One region of the Streptomyces sp. NPDC050287 genome, then DNA from elsewhere that is predicted to be linked to it. Evidence: riboswitches for the same ligand, from Rfam matches in the RefSeq annotation. Region 1 holds a riboswitch; the other holds the start of a gene.
The links. Region 1 has a riboswitch for glycine ahead of gcvT (glycine cleavage system aminomethyltransferase GcvT). Riboswitches for the same ligand answer to the same signal wherever they lie in the genome.

Region 1 (3,402 bases):
GTCGATGGCGATCTGCTCGGTGACGTCGACGTGCTCGCAGCCGCCGTAGTAGCGGCGGCCCGGGTAGCCCTCGGCGTACTTGTTGGTCAGGACGGAGCCCTGCGCCTCCAGCACCGCGACCGGCGCGAAGTTCTCGGAGGCGATCATCTCCAGGGTGGACTGCTGCCGGTCCAGCTCGGCGTCGACGGCGGCGGCGACCTCGGGGTCGAGCTCGTGCAGGGGCGTGTTCAGAACGGACATCGGGTGGACGACTCCTCAGCCGGCGGAAAAGGCGGTGTACTCGTCGGCGGAGAGCAGGTCGGACGGCTCCTCGGCGACGCGTACCTTGAACAGCCAGCCGCCCTCGAAGGGCGCGGAGTTCACCAGCGACGGGTCGTTCACCACGTCCTCGTTGACCTCGGTGACCTCACCGTTGACCGGGGAGTACAGGTCGCTGACCGACTTGGTCGACTCCAGCTCGCCGCAGGTCTCGCCCGCGGTCACCGTGTCACCGACCTCCGGGAGCTGCACGAAGACGACATCGCCGAGCGCGTTGGCCGCGTGCTCCGTGATGCCGACCGTCGAGACGCCGTCCTCGGCGCCCGACAGCCACTCGTGCTCCTTGCTGTAGCGCAGCTGCTGGGGGTTGCTCATGGCCTGAATTCTCCTGTACGCGGGGGAGTGCTGGTGAATGGGGGACTGCTGGAAACGTGCGTGAGCAGCGGGAAAGTGTGCGGGATCACGCGCACGGACGCTCAAGTGTCTGCTTGCGGCGCTTGAGTCTCCACTTCCGGCGCCTGAGTCGCTACTCCAGGCGCTTGAGTCTCTACTTGCGGCGCTTGTAGAACGGCAACGCCACGACCTCGTACGGCTCGTGACTGCCCCGGATGTCCACGCCGACACCGGGAGTACCCGGCGCCGCGTGGGCCGCGTCGACGTACGCCATCGCGATCGGCTTGCCCAGCGTGGGGGAGGGGGCGCCGGAGGTGACCTCGCCGATCACCTCGCCGCCGGCGACGACCGCGTACCCCGCGCGCGGGACCCGCCTCCCCTCGGCGACCAGGCCGACGAGGACGCGCGGGGGGTCCGTCTCGGCACGGGCGGCGGCCTGCCGGAGCGCCTCGCGGCCGACGAAGTCGCCCTCCTTCTCGAACTTCACGACCCGCCCGAGTCCCGCGTCGAAGGGGGTCAACTCGGTCGACAGCTCATGCCCGTACAGCGGCATGCCCGCCTCCAGGCGGAGCGTGTCCCGGCAGGACAGTCCGCAGGGGACCAGACCGACGCCCTCGCCCGCCTTGGTCAGCGCCTGCCACAGCTCCACGGCGTGTTCCGGCCGCACGAACAGTTCGAAGCCGTCCTCGCCGGTGTAGCCGGTACGGGCGATCAGGGCGGGGACGCCGGCGACGGTGCCGGGCAGGCCGGCGTAGTACTTCAGTCCGTCGAGGTCGGCGTCGGTGAGGGACTTCAGGATGCCGGGGGACTCGGGGCCCTGCACGGCGATCAGCGCGTAGGCGTCCCGGTCGTCGCGGACCTCGGCGTCGAAGCCCGCCGCGCGCTCGGTCAGCGCGTCCAGGACCACCTGGGCGTTGGAGGCGTTGGCGACGACCAGGTACTCGGTCTCGGCCAGCCGGTAGACGATCAGGTCGTCCAGGATGCCGCCGTCGGTGCGGCAGATCATGGTGTAGCGGGCGCGGCCGGCCTTGACGCCGCCGATGTTGCCGACGAGGGCGTGGTCCAGGAGGGCTGCGGCCTGCGGGCCGGTGACGGTGATCTCGCCCATGTGGGAGAGGTCGAAGAGCCCGGCCTTCGTGCGGACGGCGTTGTGCTCGTCGCGCTCGGAGCCGTAGCGCAGGGGCATGTCCCAGCCGGCGAAATCGGTCATCGTCGCGCCGAGCGAACGATGCAGGGCGTCGAGGGCGGTGCGGCGCTTGTCGGGGGGTGCGGTGCTGCTCATCGGACGGTCGTCTCCCAGGGCATGACAGCGAGGTCGTTCCTCCCCATCTGTCATCGGAACCTGAGAGGTTCGTCGGGACCCCGCGAACGGTGGACCACGACTTGCACCTTGGGTGGAGCCGCCGGAATCAGCGGCCCGCTTTTCAGATGTGCCTCGCCCGCGCGGTAACGGGGCCTGAGAGATTCAAGGGAGGGACTTGCTCCTTCGGCGCCCGGGCACCCGTACGACACACGTACGGCCCGGAACTCTCCCGCGCGGATTCAAGCGGCCGGTATGCAGTTGGCGCCGACATCATTGCACGCATCGGTCGGGTGCGGCAGGGCCGCATCTGTGACCGGCCTGTGGCAGGACGAGCACCAAAACGCGAGACGCCGCGCATTACCTTCTCTTTACACTCGACGGGGAGGGATCTCGTGACCACCCCAGGGGAGGAAGATCACGGTGAACAGGCCCACGGCGTACGCGACCACCTCGGCCCTCGCGCTGCCCCAGCAGCCGACGGCCCCGGCCAGGGAGGCCTGCGACCCGCTCGGCGCACCCGTCGTCCGTGACCTCCGGGACCGCGGCGGCCACAGCCCGCACGCCCTGCTCTTCGGCCCCCAGGACCTGGTGGTGATCACCGGCCTGCCCGGCAGCGGCAAGTCCACCCTGATGCGCCGCACGGTCAAGGAGGCCCGTATCGACTCCCAGGACACCCGAGACCGCTGGGACGAACGGATGCCCCGCCTCCTGCCGTACGCGGTCTACCGCCCGCTGGTCCGCCTCGCGCACTACGCCGGTCTGCGCCGCGCCCTGCGCTCCGGCGAGGGCGTCGTCGTGCACGACTGCGGTACGCAGGCCTGGGTGCGCTCCTGGCTGGCCCGCGAGGCCCACCGCCGGGGCGGCACGCTGCACCTGCTGCTGCTCGACGTCACCCCGGACACCGCCCTGGAGGGCCAACGCGAGCGCGGCCGCGGTGTTTCGCGGTACGCGTTCCTACGCCACCGGGGCGCGGCCTCCCGCCTGATCAGCGCCGTGGAGCAGGGCGACCTGCCCCCGGGCTGCGGCTCGGCGGTCCTCATCGACCGGGACGCGGCGGATGTGCTGCGGCGCATCGGCTTCACGGGGTGAGGGGCGGGGGCCGGTCGCGGGGTGGGCCGGGCTCGTCGGTGCCGGCGTCGGGGCGGTCGGGTTCCGCGGGCCAAGCGGTCCGTCCCGCCCGACGAGCCGCACCGTCCCGCCCCACGAGCCCGCACCACCCGTCGGTCCCGGCTCGCCCCGGAGGACCCGGTCGGGTCGGATGCGGCGCGGGTCTCTCCCGTGCGCCCCGTACCCGTTAGCCTTTCAGCCACAGCACGTGAGTACTCGGCAGGCGGTAGGCAGGCAGATGGACTTCCCGGCGGATTTTCCCGCTGACTTCTCGGGCATCCCGGCACAGGCGCACCCTCATCCGCACGGCGGATGGCCCGGCAACGAGCTGGAGGAGGTGC
Region 2 (3,402 bases), on a different contig from region 1:
GCAGGTACGACTTCTCCACGCTGACCCGGTCCGAGACGCTGCGTGGGCCCACGGACGATCCCGCGGTGGTGCGGGAGGCCGCCGCGCGGTTGCTGGACTCCGTGGACACGACCGGAGGCGTGCGGCTGCTCGGGGTGGGCGTCAGCGGGCTGGCCGACTACACGCAGGAGGATCTCTTCGCGCAGGCGGCGGGGGAGCAGGTGGACGCCGGTGCGGTGGAGAAGGCCGCGGACACGCCCGAGACGCTACCGGAGGTGCCGGTCGAGCGGCGGTGGCCGTCGGGACACGATGTGCGGCATACCGAGTACGGGCACGGATGGGTGCAGGGGAGCGGGCTCGGGCGGGTGACGGTGCGATTCGAGACGCCCGACTCGGAGCCGGGACGGGTGCGGACGTTTCGGGTCGATGATCCGGAGTTGGAGCCGGCGGATCCGTTGCCGCTGGTGGCGCGAAGTGTGGAGGCGGGTGGGGCTTCGGGGGGCGGGGTGCTGGCGTGACCGGGGCTGTCGGATGAGCGCGGGCGGGTGAGCTTGCGTGACGGGTGGGCGTGTGTGCGGGCCGCGGGCGGGTGAGCTTGCGTGACGGGTGGAGGTATGTGCGGGGAGGGGCGTCGGCTTTCCTGGGCGGATGGTGCGATGTGCGGGCTGGGCGTGGCGGGGCTTGGGCGTGCGTCCCGCGTGTGCGGGATGTGCGGCCCGCGCCAGCGGTCCCCACTTCCGGCTTCCGCTCGAGTGGTGGGCGGGACTCCCTTCCGCCGCAGTGGGAGGGACCTGGACCCCATCGCCTGCGGCACGACCGCCCGCGGCTCGGGCGGGGTCGGCGCGGTTGTGGGGTCAGGCGTCGTCCGTGCCGGCCAGGTTGCCGAAGTCGTGGTCCGGGAGCGGGGGTGGGGCGGAGACGTCGAGGCCGTAGTGGTGGTAGAGCTGGAGTTCCTGGTCGGGGGAGAGGTGACGGCCCACGCCGAAGTCGGGGGCGTCCTTGATGAGTGCGCGGTCGAAGGGGACGTGCAGGGTGCCCTCGATCAGTTCGCTGGGCTCCAGGGGGACGAAGGCGTCCCTGGAGAAGAGGCCGGTGCGTATGGCCGCCCATTCCGGTAGGCCGGTCGCGTCGTCGAGGTAGACCTCGTCGATCGTGCCGATCTTGGTGCCGTTGCGGTCGAACGCCTTGCGGCCGATCAGGTTGCGCGGATCGATGTCGGTGCGCACGGGCCCTCCACTTGGTCGCAAACCATCCGTAAGCACTACGAAAGAGCACAATCAGGGAGGCGGCCACTCGAACGACCGGGCGTTGCCGTCGCTGGTACGCTGGCAAACGGCTGCTGACCCCGCGCGGGAGAGTCCTCCGGACACCATCCGGAGGCGCCGAAGGAGCAAATCCTCCCCGGAATCTCTCAGGCCCACGTACCGCACGGACGAGGTCACTCTGGAAAGCAGGGCGGGTGTCGACGGCGTCGACGGCCCCCGCTCTCACCGACGGTGAAAGCCGGGCACCTTCGGGAGGCCCGGTGAAGCTCTCAGGTCGAGATGACAGAGGGGGAGGCCGTCCGGGTACCCGCGTCGTGGTGCCCCTCGAAGGTCGTGTCAGACCAGGAGGCCTCCGCAATGACCGCCCACCGCATTCCGCTCGCCGAGCTGGAGCAGGGAATTCCGTTCGAGCAGCGCCACATCGGCCCCGACCAGGAAGCACGGGCCAAGATGCTCGCCCAGGTCGGGTACGGCTCGCTGGACGAGCTCACCGCCGCCGCGGTGCCGGACGTCATCAAGAACGCCGACGCGCTCGATCTGCCGGGTGCGCGGACCGAGGCGGAGGTGCTCGCCGAACTGCGGACGCTGGCCGACCGCAACCAGGTGCTCGACTCCATGATCGGGCTCGGGTACTACGGGACCTTCACACCGCCCGTCATCCTGCGGAACGTGATGGAGAACCCGGCCTGGTACACGGCCTACACGCCGTACCAGCCGGAGATCTCCCAGGGGCGGCTCGAGGCCCTGCTGAACTTCCAGACCATGGTCGCCGAGCTCACCGGGCTGCCCACCTCCGGTGCCTCGCTGCTCGACGAGGGCACCGCCGCGGCCGAGGCCCTGGCGCTGTCGCGGCGCATGGGCAAGAACAAGAAGGGCCTCTTCCTGGTCGACGCGGACACGCTGCCGCAGACCATCGCCGTGATCGAGACGCGGGCCGAGCCGACCGGCGTGGAAGTCGTCGTCGCCGACCTGAGCGGCGGTATTCCGGCCGAGATCGCCGGGCGCGAGATCAACGGCGTGCTGATCCAGTACCCGGGCGCCTCCGGGGCCGTACGCGACATCAAGCCTGTCATCGACCAGGCCCACGAACTCGGCGCGCTGGTGACCGTCGCCGCCGATCTGCTGGCACTCACGCTGCTGAGGTCCCCGGGGGAGCTCGGTGCGGACATCGCGGTCGGGACGACCCAGCGGTTCGGTGTGCCGATGGGGTTCGGCGGGCCGCACGCCGGCTACATGGCGGTGCGGGAGAAGTTCGCGCGCAGCCTGCCCGGGCGGCTCGTGGGCGTCTCGGTGGACGCCGACGGGCACAAGGCCTACCGGCTCGCCCTGCAGACGCGCGAGCAGCACATCCGGCGGGAGAAGGCCACCAGCAACATCTGCACCGCGCAGGTGCTGCTTGCGGTGATGGCCGGGATGTACGCCGTCTACCACGGGCCCGAAGGCCTGAAGAGCATCGCGCGGCGCACCCACCGGTACGCCACGATCCTCGCCGCGGGCCTGACGGCCGGCGGGGTCGAGGTCGTGCACGGCTCCTACTTCGACACGCTGACCGCCCGAGTGCCCGGCAAGGCCGCCCAGGTCGTCGCGGCCGCGCGCGAGAACGGCGTCAACCTGCGGTTCGTCGACGCCGACCAGGTGTCGATGGCGTGTGACGAGACGACCGCGCGGGCCCAACTGGGCGCCGTGTGGGCCGCCTTCGGGGTCGAGGGCGACATCGAGGCGCTCGACGCCGCCACCGAGGACTCCCTTCCGGACGCGCTGCTGCGCACCGACGACTACCTCACGCACCCCGTATTCCAGCAGCACCGCTCCGAGACCGCGATGCTGCGCTACCTGCGCCGGCTCGCCGACCGCGACTACGCGCTCGACCGGGGCATGATCCCGCTGGGCTCCTGCACCATGAAGCTCAACGCGACCGTGGAGATGGAGCCGGTCACCTGGCCCGAGTTCGGCCGGCTGCACCCCTTCGCGCCCACCGAGCAGGCCCAGGGCTACCTCACGCTCATCCGGGAGCTGGAGGAACGTCTCGCCGAGGTCACCGGATACGACCGGGTCTCGCTCCAGCCCAACGCCGGTTCGCAGGGCGAGCTGGCCGGTCTGCTCGCCGTACGCGGATACCACCGGGCCAACGGGGACCAGCAGCGGACGGTGTGTCTTA

Region 2: another riboswitch for glycine. It lies ahead of gcvP (aminomethyl-transferring glycine dehydrogenase); the one in region 1 lies ahead of gcvT (glycine cleavage system aminomethyltransferase GcvT).

What each region holds. Positions count from the first base shown of each region.
Region 1 covers NZ_JBITIY010000009.1:301,400-304,801, reverse strand. The annotation lists gene glyA (serine hydroxymethyltransferase) at 1-240, opposite strand, end outside; gene gcvH (glycine cleavage system protein GcvH) at 256-633, opposite strand; gene gcvT (glycine cleavage system aminomethyltransferase GcvT) at 806-1,933, opposite strand; glycine riboswitch at 2,086-2,196, opposite strand; gene ACIBK3_RS31110 (AAA family ATPase) at 2,375-3,043, shown strand; gene ACIBK3_RS31105 (enhanced serine sensitivity protein SseB) at 3,300-3,402, shown strand, end outside.
Region 2 covers NZ_JBITIY010000008.1:350,226-353,627, reverse strand. The annotation lists gene ACIBK3_RS29750 (DNA polymerase IV) at 1-497, shown strand, start outside; gene ACIBK3_RS29745 (PRC-barrel domain-containing protein) at 834-1,205, opposite strand; glycine riboswitch at 1,320-1,416, shown strand; gene gcvP (aminomethyl-transferring glycine dehydrogenase) at 1,602-3,402, shown strand, end outside.